DNA from 3 places in the Pandoraea pulmonicola genome. Region 3 is predicted to be linked to each of the others. Evidence: predicted binding sites of a transcription regulator. Region 3 holds the regulator's gene; each other region holds the start of a gene.
What was found. The regulator HrcA, encoded in region 3, represses chaperone genes, less so after heat shock. The targets are predictions, from matches to a motif close to TTAGCACTCNNNNNNNNNGAGTGCTAA.
Positions count from the first base shown of each region.

Region 1: a site for HrcA is predicted at 1,213-1,239, ahead of rpoH (RNA polymerase sigma factor RpoH). Genes of this name have one in related genera too.
Region 2: a site for HrcA is predicted at 1,833-1,859, ahead of groES (co-chaperone GroES). Genes of this name have one in related genera too.

Region 1 is NZ_CP010310.2:588,999-592,275, forward strand. Features, by position in the region: gene rpoH (RNA polymerase sigma factor RpoH) at 239-1,177, opposite strand; gene RO07_RS02620 (nuclear transport factor 2 family protein) at 1,400-1,783, shown strand; gene ybiB (DNA-binding protein YbiB) at 2,095-3,048, opposite strand; gene maiA (maleylacetoacetate isomerase) at 3,241-3,277, shown strand, end outside.
Region 2 is NZ_CP010310.2:4,388,096-4,391,372, forward strand. Features, by position in the region: gene groL (chaperonin GroEL) at 1-1,412, opposite strand, end outside; gene groES (co-chaperone GroES) at 1,461-1,754, opposite strand; partial or broken gene RO07_RS18740 (IS110 family RNA-guided transposase) at 1,934-3,197, opposite strand.
Region 3 is NZ_CP010310.2:4,761,994-4,765,270, reverse strand. Features, by position in the region: gene recN (DNA repair protein RecN) at 1-271, opposite strand, end outside; gene RO07_RS20370 (NAD kinase) at 295-1,203, opposite strand; gene hrcA (heat-inducible transcriptional repressor HrcA) at 1,321-2,349, shown strand; gene RO07_RS26760 (DUF6600 domain-containing protein) at 2,596-3,277, shown strand, end outside.

The DNA.
Region 1 (3,277 bases), 1.7 Mb from region 3:
ATGCATCAAGTCAGGCACAGATGGTCCGTGAACTTTGGATGTCCGCAATGCGAGGGGGCGATGGGTGAAGTGGTGGAGTGCCGGGCGGGAACCGGCGCCCGGCATGCGAGGGCGGCCGCCAAACAAAGGCCCCGCGAATCTCGCGGGGCCTCGGGGGATGTGTTGCATCGCCGCGCCGCGGCGTTACCGAACTGCGTCGGCGGCGTGCGGCATTTTGTCGCGTGACTTGCGCGTGACGTCAGGCATACGCTTGCAGCGCGCCCTTCATCTTCTTCATCGCGGCCACTTCGATCTGACGGATACGTTCGGCGGACACGCCGAATTCTTCCGCCAGCTCGTGCAGCGTGGCGCCGCCACTGCCGTCATCGTCGACCGCCAGCCAGCGCGCTTCGATGATGCGGCGGCTGCGCGAGTCAAGGCGGGCGAGCGCCGTTTGCAGACCGTCGCTTTGCAGATGGTCGCGCTCGCGCGCGGCGATCACGGCGGTCGGTTCCTGATGCGTATCGGCCAGGTAGGCGATCGGGGCGAAGCTCGCGCTGTCGCTGTCGTCGCCATGACCTTCGAGCGCGATGTCGCCGCCGGACATGCGCGTTTCCATCTCGATGACGTCTTCGCGCTTGACGTTCAGATCGCGCGCGACCTGATCGATCTCTTCCGGCGTGAAAGCCTGCAAGCCCTGCTTCTGGCTGCGCAGGTTGAAGAAGAGCTTGCGCTGGGCCTTGGTCGTGGCAACCTTGACCGTACGCCAGTTGCGCAGCACGTACTCGTGAATCTCGGCCTTGATCCAGTGCATGGCATACGACACGAGTCGCACGCCCTGCGAGGGATCGAAGCGCTTGACGGCCTTCATCAGACCGATGTTGCCTTCCTGGATCAGGTCGGCATGCGGCAGGCCGTAGCCGAGGTAGTTACGCGCGATCGACACCACCAGGCGCAGGTGCGAGAGCACCAGCTTGCGGGCGGCTTCGAGATCGTCGTGTTCCCGCAGGCGCTTGGCGAGCGTCTGCTCTTCCTCGGCGGAAAGCATGGGGATGCGGTGAACAGCCTGAATATAGCTGTCGATATTGCCCAGACTGCCCGGCAGCATCAATGCCGACGGGGCAAGAGCAAGGGCACGCGAAGTCGGCGCCGTGCCGGTGGCCGGCGTCGTCGGATGCAATGTGGCGGCAGTACTCAAGTGGTGGACTCCTGATTAGCCTTTGGGAAAGCATTTTAGCACTCTATCCAGATGAGTGCTAAAGACGTTAGAACCCTTACAGGACGGGAAGTTTCCGACCTCTCGGGGTTTTCCAGCACCCCCCGTCAAACGAGGAAACTCACTGGCGCAAACGTCACGCGGATGGTGTAAATTGCAACCCAAGCCGGGGGCGTTCGGTGCCGGCGAAGATGGGAGATCAGCATGGCTGGTAAGCATATCGACGCGGTGCGTGCGCTCGAGACTGCGCGGTTTGGCGCGATGGTCGAGGGCGACGTCGAACAACTGGACTCACTCCTGGCAGACGGCATGCACTACGTGCATTCCAACGGCAAACGCGAAACCAAACGCGAATTCCTCGACGCGCTTACGTCGGGCCGCCGCCGATACCTCGATATCGACATCCGGGCGCAGGAACTGCGCCAGTTCGGCGACACCGTGGTCGTGACGGGCAAGGTCTGGGTCGAGCTGGAAACGGCCACGGGCTCGCTCGAGTCGCAGATGGCCTATACGGCGGTGCACGTGCGCGAAGCCGAGGAATGGCGGCTCATCTCCTGGCAGGCGACCCGTTTGGCGTCGGCGGACTGAGGCCTGGCTTTCGGCGGCTTGCCCGTCCGTTCGCCTCTGCCTTCGTCACCCATCGAGCGTGATCTCTAAAATCTGAAGATTGGATTTATTTCGGGACAAAATGTTCCGAATAATTGATATTTTTCTGATTTGACGGCCACTCGGACGGCTTTCGAGCGAATGCCGTGGTTTTGGCTCGATATAGGCAGAATCGGCGACTGGGGGCGCTTCGTGCATTCTTGACGAAGCGGACACGGCATGAAACCCATCTCTGGCCTCTGGCCTCTGGCGTCAGCCCCGCCTACACGTCTCCACCCCGTCAAGCGCCTTCGTCAGTCGAGCCCCAGCGCTCCACGAATGACGCCGAGCTGGCGCGCGATCGGCCCGGGAATCCTGGCGTCTCCCGCCAGTACCGCCTCGATCCAGCGGGCGGTGGCCGCAGCGTCGGCCGCGGGCAGCACGGGCGGTGCGCCTGTCGCACCGTCTTCCGCCTCCTGCCAGAGCCGGAGCGTGCCGTCGCTAAAGCCCTCGATGGCGGCCTGACGGCGGGCGTCCGCGACGGGTTCGCCTTCCGTGCCTCGTGAGAGAAGGACGCCGGGGGCGGGACTGTTGCCCGCATCGCGGAACATCTCGCCGAGCGTGTCCCGATATTCCGGATGGGTGTAGTTGATCAGCCGCAGCGCCGGCCCCGCAAACGGTTGCAGCAGCTTGACCACCGTGTGCCCTGAATTGCGCACGCCCAGCGCGGCGCGCATTTCGAGCAGGCGCTCCAGCGCGGGGGAGAGCGCCGCGATCGGCAAGTAGGCGACGCGCCGAGCCTGCAAGGCCGCTTCGGCCTGCGCGCCCGACTGGCAAGCCTCGTAGCCCAGTTCCGCGAAGATCGCCTGCGTGCCGACCCGATTCGCGCCGCTGTGATGCTGGCCGTGAACGAGCACCGGGATGCCTTCGCGCGCGAGCAGAAGGGCGAGCAGCGGCGTCAGATTGGGTTGTTTGCGCGCCCCGTTGTAGCTGGGCAGCAGCACGGGTGGCGGGGCGTCGGCGGGCGCCGTGAGCGGCGTGAAGGTGGCGTGCGCGGCGTCGAGCATGGCGCGCAGTTCGACCGGTGTCTCGCCTTTGATCCGGTACGCGATCAGCACGCCGCCGAGCTCGGCCGGGGCCACCTGGTCGGCCAGAATCGCGTCGAACAGCGTACGTGTTTCGTCGGCGCTGAGCGCGCGTGCGCCCTTGGCCCCCCGGGCGATGATCTTGAGCAACGGCGCACAGGCAAAGGGAGCGGCAGGGGTCATGACACGTCGGGATCGGTTCGGAGGACGGCGCGGGTCGCGAGTGCGCCGGTGAGCACCCATCATACGCAATCAAGTGTCCTCGGGGCCAGCGCTTGAAGTACCATCTCGGGTTCCGACGCGTTGCCCACCGCCCTCCGTCGCGCTCCCGGGTACCCGCCCGCGTCTCCCCATTTGCATTGAACGAGGTTTGCCATGCCCACGCTGTACAGCTATTTCCGCAGTTCCGCCG
Region 2 (3,277 bases), 370 kb from region 3:
TCCACGACCTTGGCCACGACCACGCTGGCTTCTTCGCCGCCGTTGGCGACGATCTGGCGCAGCGGCTCTTCCATGGCGCGCAGGACGATCTTGATACCGGCGTCCTGATCAGCGTTGTCGCCCTTGATGCCCGAGACGGCCACGCGAGCACGCAGCAGTGCCACACCACCGCCCGGGACGATGCCTTCTTCCACGGCAGCGCGGGTAGCGTGCAGCGCGTCTTCCACGCGCGCCTTCTTTTCCTTCATTTCGACTTCGGTCGCGGCGCCGACCTTGATCACGGCAACACCGCCGGCCAGCTTGGCCACGCGCTCTTGCAGCTTTTCACGGTCGTAGTCGCTCGTGGCTTCTTCGATCTGGGCGCGGATTTGCTTCACGCGCGCTTCGATGTTGGCAGCCTCGCCGGCACCGTCGATGATGATGGTGTTTTCCTTGCCGATCTCGATACGCTTGGCCTGGCCCAGTTCGTTGAGCGTCGCCTTTTCCAGCGTCAGACCGATTTCTTCGGCGATGACCTGGCCGCCCGTCAGGATGGCGATGTCTTCCAGCATGGCCTTGCGACGATCGCCGAAGCCCGGAGCCTTGACGGCGCAGGTCTTCAGGATGCCGCGGATGTTGTTGACCACCAGCGTTGCCAGGGCTTCGCCCTCGACGTCTTCGGCGATGATCAGCAGCGGACGGCCGGCCTTGGCGACTTGCTCGAGCACCGGCAGCAGGTCACGGATGTTCGACACCTTCTTGTCGAACAGCAGGACGTACGGGTTCTCCAGGATCGCGACTTGCTTTTCCGGGGTGTTGATGAAGTACGGCGACAGGTAGCCGCGGTCGAATTGCATACCTTCGACAACGTCCAGTTCGTCTTGCAGCGACTTGCCGTCTTCGACGGTGATCACGCCTTCCTTGCCGACCTTGTCCATCGCCTTGGCGATGTAGTCACCGATCGAGGTGTCGCTGTTGGCCGAGATCGAGCCGACTTGCGCGATTTCCTTGTTCGTCGTGCACGGCTTGCTGATCTTGCGCAGTTCCTCGATGGCGGCGGCAACGGCCTTGTCGATACCGCGCTTGAGGTCCATCGGGTTCATGCCCGAGGCAACGTACTTCATGCCTTCGCGAACGATCGACTGGGCCAGCACCGTGGCGGTGGTGGTACCGTCACCGGCGTTGTCGCTGGTCTTGGAAGCCACTTCCTTGACCATTTGCGCGCCCATGTTCTGGAGCTTGTCCTTGAGTTCGATTTCCTTGGCGACCGACACACCGTCCTTCGTCACGGTCGGGCCGCCGAAGCTGCGCTCGAGCACCACGTTGCGACCCTTCGGGCCCAGGGTCACCTTGACGGCGTTAGCGAGGATGTTGACACCCTCGACCATCTTGGCACGAGCGGAATCGCCAAAAACGACTTCTTTAGCTGCCATTGCATTAACTCCTTGAATACTTTACGTAGATGTCTGCGGGGGACAGACTTACTCGGCCACCACGGCCATGATGTCTTCTTCGCGCATGACCAGGAGTTCCTGGCCATCGACCTTCACGCTTTGGCCGGCGTACTTGCCGAACAGAACGCGGTCGCCCACCTTCACGTCGAGTGCGATCGACTTGCCTTGATCGTCTTTCTTGCCCGGGCCGACGGCCAGGATTTCACCCTGATCCGGCTTTTCAGCAGCGGCGTCCGGAATCACGATGCCCGATGCGGTCTTCGTTTCGTTGTCCAGGCGCTTGACAATAACGCGGTCATGCAAGGGACGAAGGTTCTTCATTACAGGCTCCTCTTTCTCTTAGTGAGATCGTCAAAACTCTAATATGCAATCGTTTGCATATTCGGTGAATTCATGGCGTTAGCACTCTGCGCCAACGAGTGCTAATTATAGGGACGGGGTTTTACGATTTCAAGACTCGGGGTTTTCCCGGGGGTGGGGGGGTGCCCCTATGTAATTAGTCAAGCACTAGGGGCGGTTTTCGGTTGATAAAAAGTGCCGTCGCGCAGCATGGCAAAGAGCACGTCGCAGCGCCGGCGAGCCAGCGCGATAAGTGCCTGGTTGTGGCGCTTGCCCTGCTGGATCTTTCGGCTGTAGTAGGCGCGTGAGATCGGGTCTCGCAGGGCGGCAAAGGCTGAGAGAAACAAGGCGCGTTTGAGTACCTTGTTGCCACGCCGGGAGGGGTGTTCGCCTCGAATCGAGGAACCAGAGCGCCGGGTGACCGGCGCGAGACCCGCATACGCGGCCAGATGGGCGGCCGAGGCAAAGGCCTTGTGCGCCACCTCGGTCAGGAGTCGTGCTGCGGTCCTGAGCCCGACTCCGGGCATGCTACTCAGGACCGGCCAAAGAGGGTTGCTTTGCACCAGGCGCTCGACTTCGGCGGCAATCTCGTCGCGTTGCTTGCGTAGGGCTGCTAGTTGCTGGGCCAGACGCGGCATGACCAGCGTGGCGGCATGAGTACCAGGCACGACTACGGTTTGTTCGGTAAGCGCCTGCGCGATGTCAGCGGCCAGGCTCTTGCCAATGCGTGGTGCGAGCTTGATCAGGCGATTCGCCAGCGTTTTTTGGCCCGCGGCCGTCAGTGCTGCAGGCGAGGGGTAGCGCTCAAGCAGATCAAGCACGGCGGGGTGATCCAGGCGAGGCCCGAGCACGCGCTCGAGCGCGGGATGAATCTGCGTGAGTAAGCCGCGAATGCGGTTGCTGGTTTGATTGACTTGGGCGGCCAGATCATCGTCGAAGCCGCACAGCATGGTCAGCTCGGCGAGCGGCTCATCGGCCAGCCGCAGCGAGCGCAGCGTATGCGGCATGGAGCGCGCGGCTTCGGCGATGACGGCGGCGTCACGTGCATCGGTCTTGGCTTCGCCGGCGTGCAGGTCAGCGATGCGGCGCATGGCCAGGCCGGGTAAGTAGGCGACGAGTGCACCGGCGTCTTGGGCGACGGCGAGCGGCAGCGCGCCAATGGTGGCGGGCTGATCGACGACGAACAGAAGTCGGCCGTGCACCTTGAGCTCATTGATGAGGGCTCGCAGCTGTGTCTCATCGTTAGGCAGGGCCTTGTTGTAGAGGCGACGGCCGTTGCGATCGAGGGCCACGGCATGGTGGTGGCCTTTGCCGACGTCGACGCCGATGAAGACATCGACGGCGTCATGAAGAGGAAAGTTTTGCATTGCAGTTTGCTCAAATGACGAATTGGCCTGCAAAAACCATGGTGGCAAGTCTCGGCATCCACGTTACGGACGGCATCGGAAAATCCCGAGCCAAACCCCTATTAGCGATCACCAGCCACCCACCAGCCCCGGTGACAA
Region 3 (3,277 bases):
CTTCGAGCGAGAGCGCCTGCGCCTGCAACCAGGCTTCGAGATCGGGGCGGGCCGAGGCGTCGGCGGCGAACTCGGCGGTGATGTCGGCACGGGATTGCCCCGTGCGCACCATGCTGGCGTCGCCGCGCTCGCCCATCGCCAGCGCCAGCGCGTCGATCAGGATCGATTTGCCCGCGCCGGTCTCCCCCGAAAACACGGTGAAGCCGGCGGAGAATTCCAGATCGAGGCGATCGACGATCACGAAATCGCGAATCGAGAGACTGCGTAGCATGAGGTGTCGAAGGAGGCGTGTGTTCAGTTCTGCGGCGTATCTTCGTCGGAGATATGCTCGTTCCAGTGCAGCTTGCGGCGCAGCGTGGCGTAGTAGTTGTAGCCGACCGGGTGCAGGAACGTCACCTGATGCTCGGAGCGGCTCACCAGGATCCGATCGCCCTGACGCAGTTCGGCAAACGACTGCATGTCGAAGTTGGCGCCGACCTCGCGCCCGCCCGTGATCGTGATGACGATGTTGCTGGAGTCGGGCAGCACGATCGGACGGTTCGACAGCGCGTGCGGCGCGATCGGCACGAGCACCACGCCGCCCAGGCGCGGATGCAGAATCGGCCCGGTGGCCGAGAGCGCATAGGCTGTCGAGCCGGTCGGAGTGGCCACGATGAGGCCGTCCGAGCGCTGCTTGTACATGAAGCGGCCGTCGACGTCCACGCGCAGCTCGACCATGCCCGAGATGCCCGAGCGGTTCACGACCACGTCGTTGAAGGCAAGGGTGTCGTAGAGCGTCTTGCCGTCGCGCTCGATGCGCGCGGCGAGCAATGTGCGTTGCTCCGCTTCGAAATGCCCTTCGAGCATGGCCGGCACGACCTGGCGCATCTCGTCGAGCGGAATATCGGTGATGAAGCCGACGCGCCCGTGGTTCACGCCGATGAGCGGCACCTTCGAGGCGGCGAGCTGCCGGCCGACGCCGAGCATCGTCCCGTCGCCGCCCACCACGACGGCCACATCGGCCTTCGTACCGATTTCGAGGATGTCGAGCGTGTCGTAACGGCCGGCGTCGGCGCCGATGTTATGTGCGGTATCGCGCTCGAACACGACATGATGCCCGCGCTGGGCAATGCACGCCGCGAGTGTGAGCAATGGCTCGGCAACGCCGTCGGCATGGTACTTCCCGACGAGCGCCACGGTCTTGAAAGGGCTCCCTGTTTTCATGCCGCCATTACACCATAAGTCGATGACAGCAACCATTGGCAAGCACGCCACACCACGGCGTTCACTCCCGAGTACGCCGCACGCCGCGTACGCATATTTCGCGTTACAATTTTTGCCATGCTAGATCAACGTGCGCAGACTCTCCTCAAAACCCTGATCGAACGGTACATCGCGGATGGCCAGCCGGTCGGCTCGCGCACGCTCTCCCGCTACTCGGGACTCGACCTGTCGCCGGCCACCATCCGCAACGTGATGGTCGATCTGGAGGCGCTCGGTTTCGTGGCCAGCCCGCACACCTCGGCCGGGCGCGTGCCCACGCCGCGGGGCTACCGGCTGTTCGTGGACACCATGCTCTCGGTGCGCCCGCTCGAAGAAGCCGTGCATCAACTGGCCTCCCAGGTCCAGAACCGCCTGCAGCCGGCCGGCCCGCAGCAACTGGTGGCCTCGGCCGCGCAGGTGCTCTCGAACCTGTCGCAGTTCGCGGGCGTGGTGCTGACGCCGCGCCGCAGCCAGACGTTCCGGCAAATCGAATTCCTGCGTCTTTCCGACAAGCGGGTGCTGCTGATCATCGTCACGCCCGAAGGCGATGTGCAGAATCGCATCATCCTGACCGAAAAAGATTATTCCCCGGCGCAACTGGTCGAGGCGGCGAACTATCTGAACGCGCACTTCGGCGGCCAGAGTTTCGACGATGTCCGCGCTTTCTTGCGCGGCGAGCTCGATGCCCTGCGCACCGACATGAGCGCACTGATGCAGGCCGCCGTCGAGGCGGGCAGCGACGCCATGGCCGACACCACGCGCGAGAGCGTACTGATCTCCGGCGAGCGCAACCTGCTGGGCGTGGAGGATCTGTCGTCGAACATGGAGCGGCTGCGCAAGCTCTTCGACGTCTTCGAGTCCAAGACGAGCCTGCTGCAACTGCTCGACGTGTCGAGCCGTGCGGAGGGCGTGCAGATCTTCATCGGGGGCGAGTCCAGCCTCGTGCCGATCGAGGAGATGACGGTCGTCACCGCGCCGTACGAAGTCGACGGCGAGGTCGTCGGCACGCTCGGCGTGATCGGCCCGACGCGCATGGCCTACGAGCGCGTGATCCCGATCGTCGACATCACGGCCAAACTCCTGTCGCACGCGCTCAGCCAGCACTGAGACGCCGTGACCGGGGGCCGGCATGGCGACGCTCGCCGGCTTTCCGTCGGTTACATCCCCGTAGCACTCCTTTACACGCTGTCACACACGGCAGGCTTAGGCTCGAAGTGTCACTTGTGGTGAGCCGGATCGCGGGTTCGAGGTGGTGCTCGACGCGGCGGCGCCCGCCGAAGGATTCGGACGGAATAACGAAATGACGCGCTCTGACAACGTACGGCGCGTTTGGCCGAACGGCCCGGAGTGTTTATGAAACCCCTCATTTCCTGGCGGACGATGGTTCGCTATCTAGGCGTTGGGCTTGCGCTGGGTGCGATGGGCGCGGCCGGCATCCCGGCGTTTGCGCAGGCACAGAGCGCCGATCCCCCTGGGCGGGTCGCCCGCCTGAACGAATTCGCTGGCACCGTGACTTACGCCCCGGCAGGCACCAGCGACTGGCGCTATGCCAACCGCAACCGGCCGCTTACCACCGGCGACGCCGTCTGGGTCGACCGCAACAGCAGCGCGGAAATGCACGTGGGCGGCACGGCCGTGCGCATTGGCGCTTCCACCAGCGTCGCGCTGTCGGCCGTCACCGATCAGAATGTGCAACTGAACGTAACGCAGGGCACGCTCGGCGTGCGTCTTCGCGGCTACGACCCGAATCAACCTTACGAGATCGATACGCCGAACCTGGCGTTCGTGCCGCAACAGGCTGGCGAGTACCGCGTCGACGTCGATCCGAACGGCGTGACGACGGTCAGCGTCTGGCGTGGGGCCGGCACGGCGTACGGGCAGGGCGCGTCGGTGCCGTTGCAGCAGGGGCAGCGCGTGGCCTTCGTTGGCCAGAATTTGACGCAGCAGCCGACTGGCCCGCTGGTCGCGGACGCCTTCGATCAATGGGTGCGCGAGCGCGATGCCAGGGAAGACGCGTCCGTCTCCGCGCGCTACG